Regions from separate parts of the Pseudoalteromonas sp. SG43-3 genome, predicted to be linked through region 3. Evidence: predicted binding sites of a transcription regulator. Region 3 holds the regulator's gene; each other region holds the start of a gene.

Region 1 (5,724 bases), on a different contig from region 3:
TTCGTTATAGGTAGAGCTGGCATCTGCGGCGTTATTAGTGCCATTAACTGCTGCAATATTTTGATTTAGCGTACTAATACTTTGAATGAGTGAGTTTGCTTCATCTGAAAATATTTCGAGCTGCTCGTTTACTATACTTTTTTGATCAAGCACGATGCCCGAAAGCCTATCCATTTGATCAATTAAACTTTGCGCATCTGTCATTACTAATGAGCGAGCAACAGTAGACGAAGGCTGATTTAACGCCTCTTGCACGTTATTAAATAAAGAGTTAATACCAGTCGAAAGGTTGTTCGACTCTTCAGAGAAAATAGTATCAACCCGATTAGCCTCAGTAATAAACTGATCGAAAAACGATTTATTAGAGGTGTCACGATTTAGCTGTGACTGAGCAAACTCGTTTAATAATCGGTATGTTTCGCCTCGCCCCACTTGGTTATCAACCATAGTGGTAAACTCTGTACGCTCACGCACATAGCCTTCGGTATTTACATTGGCGATATTTTTACTTGTCGTTTGCAGTAGCTCCGAGCTTGCTCTAACCCCAGAACTGGCAATGTTCAATAAATTAAACGACATGTTACTCTACTCCTTGGCGGATCACGTTTGCCGCAATGTCTTTTAGCTGACTGCTATTGAGCACTTTTTTTATTTTGCTGGCATAATTTGGATCGGTTGCATAACCTGCTTTTTGTAATGAATCTAAAAAGTCGTTTGGTTTAGCTGTATTTTGTAATGCTTCTTTGTAGCGTGGGTTTTGCGTTAAAAAATCAACGAAGTCGTTCACGCTGTCTTTAATTGAATCGTAGGCTCTAAAGCTGGCTTGTTTTTTAACGGGTGTACCTTGCTCAAACTCAAGCGTTATTTTGCTTGCTTTATCACCTTCCCAGCTTTTATCTGACTTAATATTAAACAAGTTATTTGAGCTGCCACCGTCACTTTTATTAATAATGTGTTTACCCCAACCGGTTTCAAGTGCCGCTTGTGCAACCATTACCGCAGGATTTAAACCAATTTTTTGCGCTGCCGTTTTAGCGTGTTCCCACACTGAACTTACAAACTCTTCTGCATTTTTAAATGTTGGGCTATAGGTTTTAGTCTCTGCAGTATCGACTTTAGGCTCAGCAATATCGGCTTTAGTACTCTTAACGATAAGATCGGGTTGCTTATTTTTTTGCTCATGAGGAAGAGCGGAACCGACTTGCGTATCGCTAAAAATATCGTTGGTTGTTCTAAGCACCGAGCCTGGCATAAAGTTTTTAGACTCAGGCGATAACTGCTGAACTATTAGATCGGCAAGGCCTAACGAGCCATTTGATGAAAGCTCTGTTGAAAGTTGCTGATCGTGCATTTCTTCAAAAAACTTTACGCCACTTGAATTAAATGGGCTGTCTTTGTCTTCAAATGCTTCGTTAGCTTTACGCATTCCTTTGAGCAACATTTGCGTAAAAATAGCTTCAAATTGTGCGGCCGCTTTTTTGAGCGCAGCTTTAGAGGCATCAGTTGATGCATCGCCACTCGTTAAGGCTTCTTTACGAAGTGAATCTAAGTTGCCTAAATCAAAAAAGTTTTGTTTATCGAGGTGATTAGTTTCCATCGGCTTTTTGACACAAAATGAATAATACAGTTAAAAATGCAAAAATTGAGCCACTACAGATAAAACAAGGAAGATAAAAATAATAAACTTAAGTTGCTGTAAATAAAAAGCCCTAATTTCAAAAATATAGGGCTTAAGTAATACGTTATTTATTGGCTTGAGTTATTTATATAACAACGAGCTGTCCGTTAATTGCGCCGGCTTCTTTTAGTGCTTCTAAAATAGCCATTAAGTCGCCAGGCGCTGCGCCTACTTCGTTAATTGCGCGAACTAAATCGTCAAGGCTTACACCTGGATTAAATACAAAGGCGCGCGAGTCATCTTGATTTACATCAATAATGCTCTGCTGCGTGACAACAGTATCACCGTTTGCTAGCGGGTTTGGTTGTGACACATTTTGTTGTTCTGCAATTGTTACTGTTAAGCCACCGTGAGTTATAGCGGCAGGCTGAAGCTTAACGTTTTTACCAATTACAATTGTACCTGTGCGCGAGTTAACTATAATTTTAGCGGCCATATCAGCTGGCTTAAATTCTAAGTTTTCGAGTGTTGATAAGTACGATACACGCTGGGATGCATCGCGTGGAGCTATAACACGAATAGAAACAGAATCAATTGCCTGTGCGCTATTTGGGCCAACTAAGTCATTAATTGTTTTTTCTAGGCGTTTTGCCGTTGTAAAGTCTGGGCGGTTTAAATTAAAAGTAATGTAATCGCCTTGCATAAATGGGCTTTCCACGGCGCGCTCAACTGTAGCGCCATTTGGTATACGACCAACTGTAGGGGTGTTAATTACAACTCTACTACCATCAAGGCCTTGTGCGCCTAAGCCACCGACAATTAAACTACCTTGTGCAATTGCGTACACGTTACCGTCTACACCCTTTAAAAAAGTTTGTAGTAAAGTACCGCCACGTAAGCTGCCTGCACTACCAATAGAAGAAACCGTAATATCGATTGCTTGCCCAGGCTTTCTAAATGCAGGTAATTCTGCATGTACCGCCACAGCGGCAACATTTTTAATTTTAGGGCTTTGAGTTGAGGGTAGCGTAATACCAAAGCTGTTCAACATGCCTCTAAAACTTTGTTGTGTGTATGAGTTTTGCTCGCCAGTGCCTGGCAAACCAACTACTAAGCCATAACCGACTAATTGGTTAGAGCGTACGCCTTCAACCATAGACACATCTTTTATGCGCTCAGCACTGGCAGTAAACTGCCAACCTAATAACACAACTAAACATAAAGCTTTAAGGCTATTCATGTTGTTACCCTCTAAAATGGAAACAGCGAACTGCTAAAGAAACGTGTAAGCCAACCAGGACTTTGCGCCTCTTGCGTTTGCCCTTTACCTGAGTATTGAATACGTGCATTAGCAATACGATTTGATTCAACCGTATTATCGGCGCTTACGTCTTGCGGGCGTACTAGCCCTTCTAAACGAATAAACTCTTCACCGGTATTAAGCGTTAGCCATTTTTCGCCGCGTATAACTAAATTACCGTTAGGTAAAACGCGCATTACATTAACCGAAATATCGCCCACTAAGCTGTTTGACTGGTTTGATTTTGAATCACCCGTAAACGACGAATCGCTGCCAATACCAAACTGGATACTATCGCCACCTATATTTACAGGTAGACCACCTAAGCCAATCACTGGGTCTAAGCTTGCGTCAGTTTCTTTGTCTGTTTCTGTTTTAGCGGCCTTTGTTGCTTGAGTAGACTCTTGCAATTTAACCGTAATTATATCGCCAGTACGTAGCGCTTTTTTATCGGAATATAAGTCGTTTGATGTATGAGTATTAAACAATGAACCTGTGGCTACCAGCGGCTCTAAAATGGGCTCGGGGTACATAGGTGCGTAGTAAGGGTCGTCCTGCACTACCTCACTATTTTGCGTAGACATACAGCCACTTAAAAATAATGTGCCCGCTGCAAATAAAATAATATTACGCATAATTCCCCCTATTCTATTAAAGCTGTTGATTGATATAACTCATCATTTCGTCAACGGCCGAAATTACTTTTGAGTTCATTTCGTAAATACGCTGAGTTTCTATTAGATTTACCAGCTCTTCAGTCACATTTACGTTAGATGTTTCGAGTGAGCCTTGAATAATACTACCTAACCCTTCAACACCAGGATTACCTTGTACAGGCGCACCACTTACAGCCGTTTCGGTATAAAGGTTTTGACCAATTGGCTCAAGACCCGATGGATTAATAAAGTCACTAATAGTCAGCTGACCAATTACAACGTTATCGGCTTGGCCTGCAACACGTACAGATACTTCGCCGTCTTGCGAAACCGTAATTGATTGCGCGTCATCAGGTACATTCATTTCTGGCTGAATAACGTAACCTGCGCCCGATGTTACAATTCGTCCATCGCCATCGGTAGTAAACTGACCATTGCGCGAGTAAGCAATATTGCCATCTGGTTGCAGTACTTCAAAAAAACCTTCGCCAGAAATCATCCAATCTAGTGAGTTTTCGGTGGTCAACATGTTGCCTTGCGTAAACTCTTTTTGGTTAGCTACAACTTTAGCACCCGCACCTAACATTAAGCCCGACGGCATTTCGGTATCTTGCGATGAACGACCACCTGGTTGATTAATATTTTGATAAAGTAAATCTTCAAATATAGCGCGGCTTTTTTTGTAACCTACGGTACTCGCATTCGCTAAATTATTTGAGATAACCGATATATCGGTTTGTTGAGCGTCTAGCCCAGTTTTACTGATCCACAATGCTGGATTCATAATCGTGTCCTCACTTTAAAGTTAAACTATGCGTAATAACTGATCTTGACGCTCGTCAATTTCTTCAGCTGTTTTCATTAATTTCACTTGTAATTCAAATTGGCGCTGGTGGCTTATCATGTCGACCATTTCGTGAACAGGGTTCACATTTGACATTTCAAGCGAACCACTTAAAACTTTTACATTGGCAGAGGTATCTACTGTTACATTTGCTTTTGGTCTGAATAAACCATCGTTACCTTTTTCGAGCTGGGAGCTATTTGCTTCTACCACTCTAAGCGTGTCTATTTCTTCTAAAAAGTTAGCGGGAGCGCCTTGCGGTCGAACTTGAATAGCGCCATCTTGGCTAAACCCTATTTTTTCGACTGGGACGGGTAAAATAACAGGTCCCCCTTCGCCAATAACTTGACGACCGTGGCTGGTTACGAGCATGCCTTGAGCAGTAATGTTTAACGTACCCACTTTTGTGTAAGCTTCATTACCGGAGGCATCTTGCACAGCAAGCCATGCATTATCGCTCATCGCGATATCTAAGTCTCGCCCGGTTTGAACAATGCCACCCGATACCATGTTTGAACCCGGACGCTCTTGCATTGAAAATACACGTGTAGGCAAACCTTCGCCAAACGCTTGCATAGAACGCGCCTGGGCAAAGTCAGCTTTAAATCCTGTTGTATTTGCATTCGCCAAATTATTGGCTTTAAGCGCAAGCCCTTGTAGGCTTTGCTTAGCGCCAGAGGCCGCAATGTAGACCATTTTGTCCATAGTATCGACTCACATAAAAAATCTCTGAACTTATAAATGCAAAATAGGTGCCAGATTAAATTTGACGCAACATTGAGAGGTATTTAGAAGGGCTTACAAAGAGGACTTATAAAAAAGGCTGCAAAAATGCAGCCTAATATATTTAATGGGGTTTAGCTTATCGAATCTGCAAAATACTTTGCTGAATAGTTGAGTTAACTTCAAGCGCACGTGAGTTTGCTTGGTAATTACGCTGTGCAGTAATTAAGTCTACAAGCTCGTTTGTAAGATTAGTATTTGATTGCTCAAGCGCTGATGAGTTAATTCCACCAAACGTACCCGAACCGGCTTCACCCGCTACAGGTTCACCTGAATCAATACTTTGCTTCCAGCTTGTATCACCCACTTGTGATAACCCTTGTGAATTTGGAAAACGTACCATAGCCACTTGGCCTAGGAATGTTGAGTCACCATTACTGTAAGAAGCGACAATTTTACCGTCTGTTCCTATATCAATTCCGGCTAAACGACCTACTGTTGAGCCATCTTGATCGAGTGCTTTTACTTCAAAACCACTTGAATACTGAGTTGGGATACGTCCAGCTGTGTTGTTTTCATCGCG
Region 2 (5,724 bases), on a different contig from region 3:
ACACTTTTACACTTAGGCGCTAATGCCTGTCTAGAAGATAACCGTGGCAACACAGCGCTAATGGCCGCTATTTTTAGAGGTGAATTTAGTATAGCTAAAACACTCGTATCACTTGATTGCGACAACGCGCATCAAAACAAAGCCGGTCAAACAGCAGAGCAATTTGCACAAACATTTGGTCAACAAAAAGTTATAGAGTTACTAGCGCAGGTAAATAATGCAAAATAATCTGCACGCAACAAAAAGCCCTAAAATAATAGGGCTTATTTTTAATAAAATTAGTCTTATGTTGCAGACGCTATTTGAGGTTGTTTAGGCTTTTCTCGCGTTACAAAGTAGCAAATTAGCGAGCCCACTGTTACCAGTACAACCCCCTGCCAAAACGAAGCACTCAGCGTAATAGATAAATACAACGCCGAAATAATAGTAGAAAACACCGGTGTAAAGTACGAAAGTGTTCCCAAAAGCATTAAGTTACCGCCAATAATAGCTTGATTCCACAGTGCATAACCGCTCCCCACTACTACACCAGCTAATAGCAACGTTATGCTTGAGCCCAGTGAAAACGTTAATGGCGCTTCATTACTAAAACCATATTGCGCCCACAAACTCATTGCCGTGACAGTAAAAAATAACGTAATAGCATTTTTACCATTACTCAGCTTTTGCGTAACTACGCAATAAATAGCCCATATAAACGCTGCAGCTAATGCCATTAAATAAGTAGCAGGATTATCAGCAAAGTTAGTAACAAGCGTATCGACCGACATTTTTTGATCGCCCGTAATACACCAAGCAACGCCTAAAAAAGCAATGATCATGCTTGGGTAAACCCAGAAACTTACTTTTTTACGACCAATAATAATAGAGAGCAGTATAGTCAGCGTGGGCCATAAATAATTAATAACCGCCATTTCCATTGCCTGATGACGGCTATTTGCCATACCAATAGAAAGCGCCAAGCAAATTTCGTACGATACAAATAATAAAGTACCTATTACCAAGTAACGTTTCGAAAAACCACTAAACTTGGGCACTCCCATAACCAAAATTAAAAATATCGCACTGACAGAATACATAGCCGCCGCACCACCAATGGGGCTAAACAACTCAGAAATATCCCGTAGTAATGCAACTAAGCAACTCCACAGTAATATGGCCGCGACTCCATAAAGCGTGTATTTATTTTTGCTTATAAAATCCATTTGCCAATCCAAAAGTACTACTCGTAAATTTGAAACTAAACTAACAGTAATTATTTAATTAAACAATAAGGGTCTGTTGTTCTTTCAAGGTTGAATTTGCAGCAGTCTGTTTGGTATTTAGGCAAGGCAGAGCCTATATAGTGTGGTTATTCCCCATTAATGGGCGATAACGTAGCATTAATGCCAAACAGGCGCTGCCCAAAGGGTTCTTCCTAGGGGCTACTTACTCTTTGTTGCTCGGTTTTTACTTAGCCCACTAGGTTACAAATCTCGCGCCGCGATTAAATAGCCCCTAGTTTGAACAAATTTTAATCCGCAAAGATCAACAGACCCTAAAGTTAATAGCTTAAACCTCTCATTTGTTTTTAGCATTCACCCTTTTTAGTAATTGACCTTTTGGTCAGTAAAGCTACAATCAATCAATACGTTAAACACGCAAACTTTATAATGACCACACAAATAAAGCCAAATAAAAAAGAAGTCACACGCGAGAAAAACCAAAAACTAATTTTAGATGCCGCCGAGCAATTGTTTTCGCAATTAGGTTACGACGGAGCAAGTATGAGCATGGTTGCTAAAGAAGCGCAGGTGCCAAAAGCTAATATTTTGTATTACTTTAAAAGTAAGGATGGTCTGTACGAGTCTGTGATTGACCGCATAATAGCTAATTGGAACTTAGGGCTCGATAACGTCACAATTAACGACGATCCAGCTACCGTGCTTTATAACTATATTAAAAGCAAAGTAATACTGGCCGTAAATCAGCCAATGCAATCTCGCTTATTTGCCAGTGAAATACTGCGCGGTGCACCCTATTTACAAAACTACTTTAGAACCAATACCCGCCCTTGGGTTAAACAAAAGGTTGATGTACTTCAAGCATGGATGGACGCTGATAAAATGGATAAGGTTGATCCCTACCATTTGCTCTTTACTATTTGGTCTACCACGCAATATTACGCCGACTTTCAGGCTGAGGTTTTACTCGTAATGAACAAATTAGAGTACGACGAAACCGATGTGGCACAAATTACGCAATCAATTGCCCACATAATTTTAAAAGGTATTGGTCTTAAAATACCTGAGCAAAGTGAGACTTAACCCATGACATCCTTTACTACACCCGATTTATTTGACGATCATCGCGATAACGTGCAAGTAGCAGACAGCGGCCTTTATCACTTTGGTAAAAAAACCACGTTTTATGGCAAAGTAGTTACCGTTACCTGCCCAGAAGACAACTCTTTTGCCGCCGATATATTGCATGAAAATGGTGAAGGTAAAGTATTGGTTATAAACGGGTTTGCGAGCAAACGCTTTGCGTTTATAGGCGATATTATGGCTGAGCGTGCCCTAAATAATGGCTGGGAAGGCGTAATAATAAATGGCTGTTGCCGAGATATAGAAATACTCGCCACGATGAACTTACCTGTAATGGCGCTAGGCTCTACACCGCGTAGTACCTTAAAGCGCGGCTTTGGTGATAAAAACCAAGCTGTTACCATGCTTAGCACCACTATTGAACCTAACAATTGGGTTTACGCCGATATTAACGGTTTAATCATCAGTAAAACGCCCCTTATTTAGCACTCAAAACCATATAAATAGAGACCAACTTGGTGCACCTACGCACCAAGTTGGTTTGTTTTAGCTCATTTTAATCTCACTATTTCTACAGCCCACATTTGCAAATCTCATACAATCCAACAAAACCTGACCAGTTGGACAGGATTTTAATTTATGGCATTCCTCTTGCTTAGTCTAAGTACTATAAAATCAAAACTACCGATTAAAAAGCGGAGCTTTAGCAATTGCATTAAATAAGTGATCTATTATAACGCGAAGAAAATGACGCAGTGAGTGCGCTATTTAATCCGATAAAATGATCATGATTTAATAAAATTGGTATTCATAATAATAATAACCAGCCCGCTTTTTAATCACTCTTAACTTAATAAGTAAGTACTTGGTCAGTTTTATAATAATGAGCTGCAAATGAGTGATAAAAAAAACAACAAAGGTATATTTTGCAATCACGGTCCTACCCTGTGGCAAACAAGCCAGTCTGGCGTGCTTGCAAACAATCGCTTAGCTGTAAAAGATGTATTTGCAGTAAAGGGCGAGCGTAACAGCGCAGGCAACCCACACTGGTTTAAAACAGCTAAACCGGCTCAAAATACGGCAAGCTCGGTTAATAAGCTCATGACCGCTGGTTGTAACTTTATAGGCTTTACCCATACTGACGAGCTGGCTTATAGCTTAGAGGGTAATAATATACATTATGGCGCTGCGCAAAATCCTAAATTAAAAGGGCATGCTTGCGGTGGTTCGAGTATGGGGTCTGCTGCTGCAGTTGCTGCTAACTTAGCTGATATTGGCTTAGGCACCGACACCGGCGGCTCAATTAGAATACCCGCCAGCTATTGTGGTTTATATGGCATAAGGCCAAGCCATAACGTGATTGAAAAAGACGGCCTAATACCGTTGGCTCCGCCTTTTGATACCATAGGTTGGCTTACCCAAAGCGCCGAGCTATTAAGCGATGTAGGTAATGTACTGCTACCAAATCAAGCTATTAATAACGTTGATACCTTAGTTATTTGCGAGCCGTTATTTGAACTCGTTGACCCTGTTTTACAAGCCCCACTTAAACAATTGCTTGAAAAAACCAAGCCTAATTTTAAGCACCATAAAGAATTTGAACTACCTAACAGCAGCTTATTAAATGAACTTGCTGATAGTTTTAGAGTACTGCAAGGGCGAGCAATCGCAAAAACGCATAAAGACTGGCTTCAATTGCCGGGGCAACTTCCCCAGTTTGCTCCAGCAATTGCGGCACGTTTTAATATGGCGCTTGCCCTAACTGTTCAAGAAGAACAAGAAGCACTAAAAGTACAAACCCAATGGCAAACACTAATAGCTAAAAACCTAAATACAAACAGCTGTTTATTTTTGCCAACCACCCCCACAACCGCACCTAAATTAGGCGCCGACACAAGCGCCTTACGCATGCAAATTATTACGCTTTCGGCAATTGCAGGGCTTAGTGGCTCAGCGCAAGTGCATTTACCGCTGGCTGATTTAGCAAATGATCATCCGTATGGTTTTTCATTAATGATGAGCCACGGTAACGATAAAAGCCTACTTGCTTGCGTTAAGCACCTAGCTGCACACTTTAAACAGGACACACCGGCATGACCACACACAACATTGCATTTACCGCGTCTCATTTTTCGGCCACTGAGGCGGGTATAAATATACTAAAACAAGGCGGTACAGCTACCGAGGCTATGGTAGCGGCTGCCGCTGCTATTAGCGTTGTATATCCACATATGAACTCAATTGGTGGCGACAGCTTTTGGCTTATCGATAACCCAAACCAAAAAACGCCTACCGCTATTGACGCCTGCGGCCGTGCAGCAACTAATACAACGCCCTATAACTCGCTCGCGCAAATACCAGAGCGCGGCGGGTTAAGCGCACTGACTCAAGCGGGTACAATTCGCGGTTGGCAAAAGGCGCTTGAACTAGATGAGCACGCAGCACTACCACTGTCACAAATTTTAGCACCCGCTATTGAGCTTGCGCGCGAGGGCTTTACAGTTACAAAAAGCTTGCAAGCAGGCTGCGAAAAGCTAGCCACTGCTAACAATACCAATGACGCGTTTAAAAACCTCTACATACCCAATGGCAAGCCCTTACAAGAAGGCCAGCATTTTAAAAACCCTAAACTTGCAGCAACGTTTGAATACCTAGCAAAGCATGGTTTAAACGCATTTTATGAAGGCGCACTTGCCAACTCATTTGCCGCCGACTTAGCAAAAGCAGGCAGCACAATTACCGCAGGTGACATTGCAAATACTAAAGCCGAGGTAGTTACTGCGCTAAATGCAAACCTCAGTGGTATTAATTGCTACAACTTACCCGCGCCAACACAAGGCGTGCATTCACTACAAATAATTGGTGCCGTAAATAAGTTAAAGCATTTAGCTAAAACCGATGCCGACTGGACACATTTAATTGTTGAAGCAACTAAACAAAGCTTTACCCATCGCCCTACCCTTTGGGCTGACCCTGAAGAATTAGGAGACGATTATAAAAACGCACTAACCGATAATCGCTTAAGCGAACTTGCTAATAATATTGATATGAGTAAAGCCAAAAAATGGCCATTTAACGCAGAGCCTGGCGATACTGTATGGATGGCAGCCAGAGATAAAAACGGGCAATTAGTCAGCTTTATCCAAAGTATTTACTGGGAATTTGGCAGCGGAATATTAATGAGTGAAGGCGGCTTTGTGTGGAATAACCGTGGTTTAAGCTTTAGTTTAAACAATGAAGATATTGATGCGAGTAATAATACCAACGCCCTTGCGCCAAATAAAAAGCCCGCTCATACACTTAACCCAGCACTGGCAAAGTTTAGCGATGGTCGTCGACTTGCTTACGGAACAATGGGCGGTGAAGGGCAGCCACAAACTCAAGCCGCTGTTTTTGCAGGCTACGCGTGGCGAAATAA
Region 3 (5,724 bases):
GAGCACATCTAAAGTGCCTTCAAAAAAGCTAGCTACAAAAGCAGCTGCAAGTGCGGTTAGTAAGTTAACTCCTAGCCAAACTGAGCGTTTTTTAGAGCTTTTTAGTACTGGCGCGAATGTATCCTCTTCATCATCAAGACCGGCTAGGCTTAATAAGCTATGCTCGGCATCTTCTCGGATTACATCAACGATGTCATCGATAGTAACACGACCGAGGAGTTGGTCGTTATCGTCCACCACTGGGGCCGATATCCAATTATGACGCTCAAATAATTGCGCTACTTCACTTTCATCCATTGAGATTGGGATAGACTCACAATCTTCATCCATTAAATCGCGGACAATTTTTTCTGGCGGATTAGTTAATAATGTACTCAGCGATAAAGCGCCTATAAAGCAGTTATGTTTATCAACAACATATAAATCATCTGTACCCTCTGGTAACTCACCACGCAGTCTAATATAACGAAGTACAACATCGAGTGTTACATCAGGGCGAATGGTCACCGTATCGGTGTTCATTAGCGCACCTGCTGAACGCTCTTGATATGACAGTGCTTGCGTGGCACGTTCACGGTCTTGAATGTCCATCGCGCTAACAACGTCTTTATAGACGGTATCTGGCAGGCTACGTAATACTTCACCTAAGTCATCGTGGCCCATGTCTTCAGTTGCGGCGGCAATGTGCTTAGGTTCCATTTGGGCAATAATGCCTAAACGAACATCTTCAGATAATTCTTCAAGAACATCACCCTGCACATCAGGATCGACCAATTGCCAAAGCAGTCGGCGAATTTTATGCGGTGATGATTCTAATAATAATGCGGTATCACAAGGAGCCGTTTTTGCGAGCATGCGCCTAACTTGAACAAATTGACCACTATTGAGTGACTTCGTCACCTGCTTTAGTTGCTGTAGTGGATAATCTTGTTCAAAAGCTTCTGGCATTGGCGTCCTTTATAAATTGTTATATTACTTTATGGGGGGAGGTGAGTTAACTGGCGTTACTAACCTATTTATTTTATATATCTGTTTTAATTGAAGCACTAGTAATGCGAATATTGTTTTTATAAAACAGATTATTCTTGTTCATTAAAGCGTTGTGCTATTAATTCTCCAACAGCGTGTAAAGCTTGCTCAGAATCAGGGCCTTTACAAACAACTTTAACTTCTTTTCCTTGGCTACTTTCAAGTAACATTAATGCAAGTACGCTATCGCCTGCTGCTTCTTTGTCATCTTGGAATAATGTGATTGTAGCATCAAATTGTACTGCTAATTGCGCAAGCACAGTAGCTGCTCTGGCGTGTAAGCCTAATTTGTTTTTTATTAAAAAGGTATCTTCACAATGCATAACTTACTCTACCTAAGCTGAACAGGTGATTATTCAGCTATATTATTTTTCTTGTTCGCGATGGCGAATTTTTACATTGGGATGTGTCATTGCAAAACTTTCACCGATAGTTTGCGCTAAATACACAGAGCGATGTTGCCCACCTGTACAGCCAATAGCAATGGTTAAATAACTGCGGTTATTTCGTTCTAAATGCGGTAACCACGTTTGTACAAATGTTTGAATTTGCCATGTGAATTTTTGCACTATGCTGTGATTAGCTAAATAGTCTTTAACCGGTTGATCTAACCCATTTAAAGGCTTCAACTCTGGTTCCCAGTGTGGATTTGGTAAAAAGCGTGCATCAAATACGTAGTCTGCTTCTTTTGGTATACCGTGTTTAAAACCAAATGATTCAAATGTGACAATCAGTTGCTTATCTTTTTTACCTAAAATCTTTTCACGAATAGATTCAGCGAGTTGATGAACACTTAAATCAGTCGTATCTATCATAAAGTCGGCGCGAGTGGTTAATACATCAAGTAATTCTTTTTCTTTTTTGATGGCTAAATCAAGAGGCAACGAGTCTATTGATAGTGGGTGTAATCTGCGTGTTTCAGAAAAGCGTTTGATCAATGTCTGATCGTCACTATCTAAATAAAATAACGTAGGGTTTGCAAAGCCTGGTAAGTATTCAAGAATATCGTTAAATTCATCTTGTTCTTTAGGTATGTTGCGCACATCTATGCTAACAGCAATTTTATCGTAGCTATCAGACACACTGCGAACTAATGAAGGTAGTAGGTTTACTGGAATATTATCTACGCAATAATAACCTAAATCTTCTACAACGCGCAAAGCAACCGACTTTCCAGAACCAGAACGGCCGCTTATGATAATTAACTCCATTTAACACCCTTTATAAAACTATGATTGATCGACAATAACTTGGTAAAGCTCAGTATCAGATTTTGCACTGCGTAACTGTTTACAAAAATCTTTGTTGTTTAGTTTATCAGCAATGGTTGCTAGAGTCTTTAAGTGCTGCTGGTTATCGCCATCTGGTACGATGAGTGCGACAAAAATATCAACAGGGCGATTATCGATTGCATCAAAGTTTATTGGAGTTTCGCTAACGAGCACTAAAGCCAAAGGCTCTTCTGCACCGCTCATTCTTCCATGAGGAATAGCAATGCCACGTCCTATACCTGTACTACCTAATTTCTCTCTGCTCATTAAAGCATTAAGAATATCTTGTTGCGGTAAATACGGAAGTTTGTCGTGAGCAAGTTCGCTAATGAACTCTAAAATTCTTTTTTTGCTATTAAAAAGGACCGCAGCTTTGCTGCAGTCCTGGCATATAAGTGAACTTAATTTCATCATATTAGTGTCGAGCAAGCTTCTCTTTGTGTTTGATTACTTGGCGATCGAGCTTGTCGATCAACGAGTCAATAGCGGCATACATATCTTGATGTTCTGTAGAGGCAAATAGCTCAGCACCGCTTACGTGTATTGTGGCTTCTGCTTTTTGATTTAATTTTTCTACATCGAGAATGACATGAACATTATTAATATGATCAGAGTGTCTTTCAAGCTTCGCAAATTTAGTATTAATATAGTCTCTTAGTGAATCGGTTAATTCTACGTGACGACCAGTTAAGTTTAGTTGCATAAGCATTACCCTCTTAGTTTAGCGTCTTAAATCAGACTTTTACGCTGATTTGACGGTGGAATAGCAAGAGATTCGCGGTATTTTGCGATTGTACGTCTCGCTACTTTAATTCCTTGCTCAGCCAATATATCCGCTATTTTGCTATCACTCAATGGTTTTGCTGAGTTTTCTGCTGCGATTAATTTTCGGATAAGCGCACGTATTGCTGTAGATGAACATTCACCACCGTTTTCAGTACTTACATGGCTTGAGAAAAAATATTTAAGCTCAAATATACCACGGGGTGTATGCATGTACTTTTGAGTAGTTACGCGAGAAATTGTCGATTCGTGCATTTCTACCATTTCAGCAACATCATTTAAAACCATTGGTTTCATGGCTTCAGGGCCATGTTCAAAAAAGCCTTGTTGTTGCTTAACAATACAATTAGTAACTTTTAATAGCGTGTCGTTTCTACTTTCTAAGCTTTTAATAAACCATTTAGCTTCTTGTAAATGTGAGCGAATAAACTGGCTGTCGCCACTTGATTTTACAGTGCGAGACATTGCTGCGTATTGGCTATTAACACGAATTTTAGGCATGCTATCTGGGTTTAATTCGACAACCCAGCGGCCTTTAATTTTTTTAACTGACACATCAGGAATAACATACTCAGATTCTTCCCTTACAATAGTATCTGCAGGTTTTGGGTTGAGAGTATGTATTAGTGTCATTACTTCTTTAAGCTCTTCTTCTTTGAGCTTAGTTTTTTTCATTAATGTACGATAGTCGCGAGCTGCTAATAGATCAATATGCTCGGTTAAAATCATTTTCGTTTCATTAATATAAGGTGTTTCTTTATCAAATTGATTAAGCTGAATACACAAACACTCTTGTAAACTACGTGCAGCAATACCAACAGGATCAAACAGTTGGATGCGTTTTAATACCGCTTCAATTTCATCAAGTTCGACTTCGTTATCATCTTCGTTTTCTTGATTAAAGCTTTCTAAAATCTCTTCGCAGCTTAGTGTTAAAATACCTGAATCATCGACAGCTTCTACAATAGCAATAGCAATAGCTTCGTCTGTAGGGCTAAATGGCGTTAGTTGTAATTGCCACATTAAATACTCATGCAGCGTTTCAGTAGAGGCGCCTTGGTATATTGATTCGTCTTCAGGCATTGGACCTGATGAGGCTGCAGGAGCGGCACTCATGTACTCATCCCAACTGACATCCATAGCCATGTCGTCACTTAGCGTGTCTTTTGCAAGTGCTTCACCAGTATCTTGTTCGTATTCGCTCGGAGCATCATCAGCAGATGCGCTAACAGTTATGTCATCGGTATCAGCTTTTTGCTCGTTTTTACCAGCAGCGTCTTCGGAATAGTCTGCCTCTTCAACCTCTAATAGTGGATTACTGTCGAGAGCTTCTTGTATTTCTTGCTGGAGATCCAATGTACTGAGTTGCAACAAACGAATAGCTTGTTGCAACTGTGGAGTCATTGTAAGTTGCTGGCCCATGCGCAGCTGTAGTGATTGCCTCATGTATCTCTAACAATCCTTTTATGTTGTTATAATTAATACTAGCAGATGCTTAAAGACATGGCGTAAATGTTACAGCCTAAATTGCTCGCCTAAGTAAACATCGCGTACTGTTTTATCATTTAATACGTGTTCTGGAGTACCTGATGCAATCAGCTCCCCATGAGAAACAATGTAGGCTTTTTCACAAACATCAAGGGTCTCTCTTACGTTATGGTCGGTAATTAATACACCAATCCCACGATTTTTAAGATGTTCTATTATTTTCTTTATATCTAATACCGAAATAGGGTCAACACCGGCAAACGGTTCATCCAGTAATATAAATTTAGGATCTGCTGCCAGCGCTCGTGCTATTTCTACACGACGACGTTCTCCCCCCGATAATGCCATACCTTGGCTATCACGAATGTGTTGTATGCTAAATTCATCTAATAAGTTATTGAGCGTGTCTTCTCTGGCTTGTTTATTTAGTTCTTTGCGCGTTTCTAAAATGGCCATTAAGTTTTGATAAACAGTCAGCTTTCTAAAAATCGATGACTCTTGTGGTAAGTAGCCTATGCCTAATCTAGCACGACTATGCATAGGTAAAAGAGTAATATCGTTATCATCAATAGATATTTTACCTTTGTCGCTAGGAACAAGCCCTACAATCATATAAAAAGTCGTTGTTTTACCAGCACCGTTAGGGCCAAGTAAGCCAACTATACTGCCAGCTTGTACTTCAAGGCCGACGTTTTTTACAACTTCACGACCTTTATAGCTTTTTGCTAATAGTTCTGCTTTTAATGTGCTCATGGTTGACCTTTATCGCCTTTTTTACTTTTTTTAGTTTCGATCGGTACTAAAATTGTGTGAACGCGGTCAGTTGAGTTTTCATCTTTTTCGGCACTGATGAGCTGCTGCTCTATGTCGTAGGTAATGCTTTTAGCATTTATTTTTTGTCCGGCTTGCGATACTTGTGCATTACCAACAAGCGTTAAAAAACGCTTAGATACATCATAACGTACTTCGTCAGCACTGGCGCTCATAGTCGTGCCGTCTGATTGCTTTTCTTCAAAGTGCGCAGGGCTACCTGTGGCAATTAATAATTGTTTATTATCACCAAGTTCATCACGTTTGTGTACTTCGAGGCGATCGGCTGTAATGCGGCGATTACCGTGAATAATCTCAACGTTTTTCTCAAAAATACCCACAT
Region 4 (5,724 bases), on a different contig from region 3:
TTGCTCCATTGGTAAGTCAGTTCGGTACGGTTCTGCGCGGTATCGGCACCATCTATAATTTCAACAAAGCTATTTTGTGCAATTTCTTCGCGTTGTAAGTGCTGAAAATACGTAATGTTTTTTATTGATGCGTTGTTTGAAAGTTCACGCTTATAAATACTGTGTAGTAAATAAGTAGTGGCTTCGTTTTGATTGTCAGGGTCGGTAAGTACTGTACTACGGTCTATTTTTACTTGCCCAGTAGGTGAAACAATAGAACCTGCCGCTGGAACTGTACTGCCATTTACTTGCACGCCTTGGCCGGTAATATAAAGGCCATTATCTATTAGCGCTTGAGTAGGGCGGTTAATACCTGCGTTATCGGTAAATTCAACTTGGTATAACTCAAAGTTAATATCCCAGCTGCTCTTGTCATCAGGTAACACCCTAAGTGCTGCAAATAGGCTGTCGCTTTTCGTGCCCGAAAAGTCGTAGTAACTGCCGTTATCAATGTGTTCAGCGCTTACTCTAAAACCTACTTTGTCTTTTACTATAGGTGCACTGTAATCAACTAAAACGCTGTACTGATCCCATCGTCCTGCCGATACCGTTGCTTTGCCTTTACTGTCGTCAGTTGATGCTTTTTTAGAATGTAAGTTTACAAAACCACCGTTGCGTTGGCTTGAACCAAATAATACCGGTGGCGCGCCTTTTACTACATCTATTTGTTCTATAGAGTTGAACGATAACGGCACGCCAAAGCCATTATTACCTGCTTGGCGGCGTGTACCATCTTGGAAAAGCTCACCTAGTTGCCCACGAATAGTAGGTAAACTTGGTGCCCCAAAACCACTGGCTGAATAGGTATTAGGGCTTACTGCAAGTACGTCTTGTAAAGTCGTAATATTGAGTTGTTCTATTAACTCGCTTGAAATTGGTGTTACTGATCGGGCTATATCTCGTAGAGCTAAGTTGTCGCCAAAAGGGCCGTCTACAGTGGCATTTTTAACCGAAAGACCTTGAGATCTAATAACTTGGCCTGCCACCTCAATACGCTCAATTGCGCCTTCTTTTGCTGTTTTTGATTCTTCGGCTGCAAAAGCATTAAGTGGTGTATTTAATATGGTGGCTAGGGAAAGTGCTAAATATGCGTGTTTCAAACGTTTTCTCTCTACGGTTAAAATGTTGTTGGCGATAAAGACCGAAAGGATTAAAAATAACTTTCAGTAAAATTTTGATTCTTTTTGTTTTTTAGAACATAACAAAACAGATGCATTATAAAGATGGTAATTAAGTAGTATTGTTTTATTAGTTGATAAAATATTAATACAGCGATTGTACTAGACTGAATGTAAATATATGCTTTTAATAGAATTTTTAATTATAGACTACTTTCAACCTGCTAACATTTTAAAAGAGTTAACTTTTATGCAGCATTTTTAAATTACTTAAATAAGCTTCACTTTTAGTACTGCATGGCTTAACTAATGAATTTAATTAAAAATTTTTGAAATAAAAAATAACTTATACGGTCTAGGTTACTTCTACGTTTATTAATATTCATTTAAGGAAATTTTATGACAGGTTCAATGAATTCTGATGTGCAAAACCGTTTGCAGTGGTCACTTTTATCTTTGCGTTTAGGCGTGTTTATTGTAATGGTTATGTGGACATTCGATAAGTTTGTTAATCCTGGGCATAGCGCACGTATTTTTGAACATTTTTACGGTATTAGTGGCTCTACAGATATAGTGGCTTACATTATTGGTGCGGTGCAGTTAGTGCTTGTTTTAGCATTTTTAGCAGGTATTAAAAAGCGTATAACGTACGGTATCATTTTTGTAATGCATGGCTTATCTACGCTTTCTTCTTACAACCAGTACATAGATGGCTTTAATAACTTATTATTCTTTACTGCATGGCCAATGTGGGCTGCGTGTTTTGCACTTTACTTATTACGCGACCAAGACGTGAAATTTACTGTAAAGTAATAAAGTACATGCAAAAAAATTGGTTATAAGCCATAAGGCTTATAACCAATAAGTACACAGGGAGTGTGTGGAAGTCGGTTTGCGTGTTTACAACTAATGCATAGCGTCGTTGTATTGCTCAGCAAGGCTCTCTTTTTGCCCTTCGGTAAGTGCTTTACCCGCTAATTGAAACACTTCGTGTTCTTCTTCACTTAAATGATGATGTACCAAATGGTGTAGCTTTTTAGCTGCAACTAACCATGCAGACGAGCTCATTTCGGTATCTTCAAGTTGTTCAATTAATTCATCAATTTCGTGATGTTCAGCTACGCTGTGGCGCGCTTTTTCATGAGTTAAGTCATCAAACATAAGTGGGTTATAAAAGTAACGTTCTTCAAATTTTGCGTGATTTTCTAATTCTGTTTTTAGCTCATCCATTAGCGTGTGGCGCTGCTCTGTGTCGCCGTGTGTTTGAATAAGCGCATCTACCAATTCTCGTTGTTTGTCATGGTCATGACGTAGTGCTTCAAAAATATTCATAACTAGTCCTTTTACAATTTATTTGCTTATATCATTAACTAGCAAACTAAATGCCAAATATTAAGTTATTGTATTTTAATAAATTTAATTTAATCTTTATTTCTTTGGCTGCGATCACTGTAAATTTTACAGTGATATGAATGCAATAATTTCAGGCTTTCGCGCAGTTCAATTATAAAAGTGAGTATAAATCCCTACAGAACCTTACAAATATTTACTGGTTGTTTATTTTATTGCAGTGATAAAGTGTCAGTGTTATTTGGGTACAACCTATATATTACTCTCACACATAAATGCAGGTAGCACGTTAACTTAATAGGATAGTTTAAGGATGAACATAAAAAGCCCCGTCGCCGCATTATTGCTGTGCGCTTTACTGAGTGCATGTAGTACAGCCCCGCGTTCTGACCCTAACTTATGCATTGAAGAGGCTGAAATGGTTGATCGAAATGGCGCTCAAACAAGCTCACAAGTTTACAATCAATGCATTAGCGCACAAGTTAAAAAGGATGAAAAAAATAACACTTTTTTTGATGCCATCGGTACGTTCTTTTTTGAATTTTTTGTAATGGTGGTAGAAAAGTAAATAGGCTAACTTGCAACTGTAATTTAAAGTAAATAAGTTGCGTAAAAATAGGATTAGTTATGAAGCAATTATTGATAGCAATTCCACTTTTTTTATTACTAAGCGCTTGTGCGGCGAAGCCTTACGCAGGCTCGGCAAAATGTATGGAACAAGCAGATATTGCATACGAAACCGATACACTTAAAAATGAGACACTAGATAATGAATGCAAAGCTGCAAAAGTAAATACGCCTAATAAAGAGCTTGAGAATCATGGCTTGGTTGATAGAAGCCTTTTACAGCTAATCGTTAGCTTTTTAAATGGCGTATTTTAATAGTAAAAATATAATTAAATAAGGTATGTATGAGGGAAGAACTAAGAGCAAAAATAATTACCGTGTGCGATAAAAAAATAGCAGTTAAAGGCGAAAATGTAGGGCTTTCTTTTTATGCATTTTTTGCTAATAAAAACGACGACCCAGAGCTACTTATGGAAGCTGCTACTTGGTGGATACACACCCATAAATTAGATCATTTTGTAAAAGCACATAAAATTAAACAGATGGTTTTAGATGGACTTTAGTCAATTAACTGAGCAAGTACTTTTAGCTGTATTTAATCAACAACGACTTGGTTTCTTCCGTTTTCTTTTGCTTTATAAAGTAATTTATCTGCATGCTTAATAAGAACATCTAGTGTGTTTTTTAAAGGGCTACTTGCAGAGGCTCCCACACTAAAAGTGATTTTTGTATCACTAGGAAGGTCTTTTATATTACTACAATGCTCGGTAAACCTAGTGGCTAGCTGGTCAAATATATCTCGAATAGCTAGTTCGTCAACCGAATTTAGTGCAAACAACCATTCTTCGCCGCCGTAGCGGCCAAACTGATGATCACCACTTAGTGTTTCTTTTGCAGCCTTTACAAAGGAAATAAGAACTAAATCTCCAACATCGTGACCAAATTGGTCGTTAACTTTTTTAAAGTAGTCTAAGTCAACAATTGCTATCGTCATTTTACCTTCACTGAGCTTTGCTTCTGCGGCGCGCATTATTCCTCTGCGATTAGGGCTATTTGTTAGATAATCTGTTAATGAAATATCGTGATATTTTTGACGTTGTCGAGCTTGCCGATAAAATAAAAATAATGAAGCAATCACTAAAATAAACGCTATAGCAGCGCTAAGTCGCCAAATTATTTTTTGTTGGTACTCTTCTTTAGCTTGTAGTTCACTAATGTCTTTTGCGTACTCTAGTTGCTGTATTTTTTCTTCTTTTTCTTTTACTTCAAACTGTACCTGTAGTGTTTTTATATTACTTTCACTGGTAGCTTCGTAGTGTTTTTTTGTATAAAGGAGCTTTTGTTCAATTGCTTCAAAAGCCTCGTCAGTGTGGTTAAGGCGTCGTTTTAGCTCATAGCGTTTACTTAAAAAATCGGCTTTATAAATACTGCGGCTGAATTTATCTAAGTTTAAAAACACCTCATCGTTTGCTTCATTTGCTTGATCAAGTAAATCTAGTTTTATATATATGTCAGCTAACAAAATGAGCGATGCGAGTTGCATATCATAAACACCTGCAGAACGAGCAAGCTCAATGTTCTCTTTAGTTAAAGTTAAAGCTTTATCGTAGTTGGCTTGTAAGTACTCAATGCTAGCAATTGAGTACTGAGCAAAGGTTAAGCCTTTTTGCATATTAACTTTTTTGAAATAGAGCAATGCTTTGTCTAGGTATATTAAGGCATTTTTAGGTTTTTTAATCTCCAGCAATACATTGCCTAAACTCCAATATGCTTTTGAGGTAAAAAGCCCATCTTGTGTTTGCTCATATGCCGCAACCGCTTTTTTTGCATAATATACGGCTTTGTCTTTTTCGTTTAGATAATTGTATGCATCGGCTATTTTTCTAAAAAAGTATCCTTGAGATGCTGAATCGTCATCTTTTAATGCTAATTCTAACCCCTCTAGTGCAACATTTAGGGTCTTTTTCAATGCATCTGTATCGGTGTAATAGTAAGCAAGTGCTCGTAAAATAATAATTTTTTCTTTAGATGAATGCTGTTGCAAGCTCTCTTCTAATTTTGTGGCTAGCGTGTGTGCTGGAGCTGGGTTTGCATCCCTCGCTAGAGACTTGAGTTGTGATTCGAGAAATAATAAATACACACTTTTTTGGTTTGGTAACTCTTTGTTCTTTAAGTAATAGGATAAGTGAGTATTTAATGCTGCGTATTTTTCTTGTCTAAAAAGTAACTCCGCATACAAAGCGGCCGCTTCTAGATGAAGCTTTTCCCAATTTTGATCTTTGCTTATTTTAAACGCTTGAGTGAGTTTGTCTTCATTTTGAAGATAGTCTAATTCATTTAGTTTTATGTTATTGATGAGAGTTTGAGTCGTGTCAAAGTCTAGCGCATGTGAAGTTGCATTTAATGAATCGCCGTTAGCAGAGGCAAGTTTACTAAAAAGTAAAAATAAAAGGAGAACAATATACTTTGCCCATAAAGTATTACCTAAAATCTTTATTTGTGTATTGTTAGCCATGTTAATCCTTTGCTGATTTATTTTTATTATTGAAATACTTATTCACAGTGCTTAATAAACTTGGGTTTGAACAGTTTTTTTATACTTCTCATTGAAAAAATAAGACCACAAACGATATCAATTTAATTAATAAAA

What was found. The regulator sigma-54, encoded in region 3, starts transcription at its own class of promoters, with help from an activator protein. The targets are predictions, from matches to a motif close to GTTGGCACGNNNNTNGNNT.
Region 1: flgJ (flagellar assembly peptidoglycan hydrolase FlgJ) is a predicted target of sigma-54. The motif match lies at 1,634-1,652, and genes of this name have one in related genera.
Region 2: H5157_RS02870 (amidase family protein) is a predicted target of sigma-54. The motif match lies at 2,945-2,963, and genes of this name have one in related genera.
Region 4: H5157_RS02670 (hemerythrin domain-containing protein) is a predicted target of sigma-54. The motif match lies at 2,529-2,547, and genes of this name have one in related genera.

The regions. Positions count from the first base shown of each region.
Region 1 covers NZ_JACJFC010000007.1:12,134-17,857, reverse strand. Annotated here, with positions in the region: gene flgK (flagellar hook-associated protein FlgK) at 1-579, opposite strand, end outside; gene flgJ (flagellar assembly peptidoglycan hydrolase FlgJ) at 581-1,597, opposite strand; gene H5157_RS07890 (flagellar basal body P-ring protein FlgI) at 1,764-2,858, opposite strand; gene flgH (flagellar basal body L-ring protein FlgH) at 2,870-3,553, opposite strand; gene flgG (flagellar basal-body rod protein FlgG) at 3,570-4,358, opposite strand; gene H5157_RS07875 (flagellar basal body rod protein FlgF) at 4,380-5,123, opposite strand; gene flgE (flagellar hook protein FlgE) at 5,281-5,724, opposite strand, start outside.
Region 2 covers NZ_JACJFC010000002.1:238,369-244,092, forward strand. Annotated here, with positions in the region: gene H5157_RS02850 (ankyrin repeat domain-containing protein) at 1-228, shown strand, start outside; gene yddG (aromatic amino acid DMT transporter YddG) at 285-1,205, opposite strand; gene H5157_RS02860 (TetR/AcrR family transcriptional regulator) at 1,653-2,306, shown strand; gene H5157_RS02865 (putative 4-hydroxy-4-methyl-2-oxoglutarate aldolase) at 2,310-2,792, shown strand; gene H5157_RS02870 (amidase family protein) at 3,201-4,403, shown strand; gene H5157_RS02875 (gamma-glutamyltransferase family protein) at 4,400-5,724, shown strand, end outside.
Region 3 covers NZ_JACJFC010000001.1:66,609-72,332, forward strand. Annotated here, with positions in the region: gene mgtE (magnesium transporter) at 1-948, opposite strand, end outside; gene H5157_RS00335 (HPr family phosphocarrier protein) at 1,080-1,352, opposite strand; gene rapZ (RNase adapter RapZ) at 1,395-2,240, opposite strand; gene ptsN (PTS IIA-like nitrogen regulatory protein PtsN) at 2,259-2,711, opposite strand; gene hpf (ribosome hibernation promoting factor) at 2,716-3,003, opposite strand; gene H5157_RS00355 (RNA polymerase factor sigma-54) at 3,030-4,529, opposite strand; gene lptB (LPS export ABC transporter ATP-binding protein) at 4,599-5,324, opposite strand; gene lptA (lipopolysaccharide transport periplasmic protein LptA) at 5,321-5,724, opposite strand, start outside.
Region 4 covers NZ_JACJFC010000002.1:187,601-193,324, reverse strand. Annotated here, with positions in the region: gene H5157_RS02680 (TonB-dependent siderophore receptor) at 1-1,139, opposite strand, end outside; gene H5157_RS02675 (hypothetical protein) at 1,557-1,970, shown strand; gene H5157_RS02670 (hemerythrin domain-containing protein) at 2,064-2,489, opposite strand; gene H5157_RS02665 (hypothetical protein) at 2,821-3,075, shown strand; gene H5157_RS02660 (hypothetical protein) at 3,135-3,389, shown strand; gene H5157_RS02655 (DUF6500 family protein) at 3,419-3,637, shown strand; gene H5157_RS02650 (GGDEF domain-containing protein) at 3,670-5,589, opposite strand.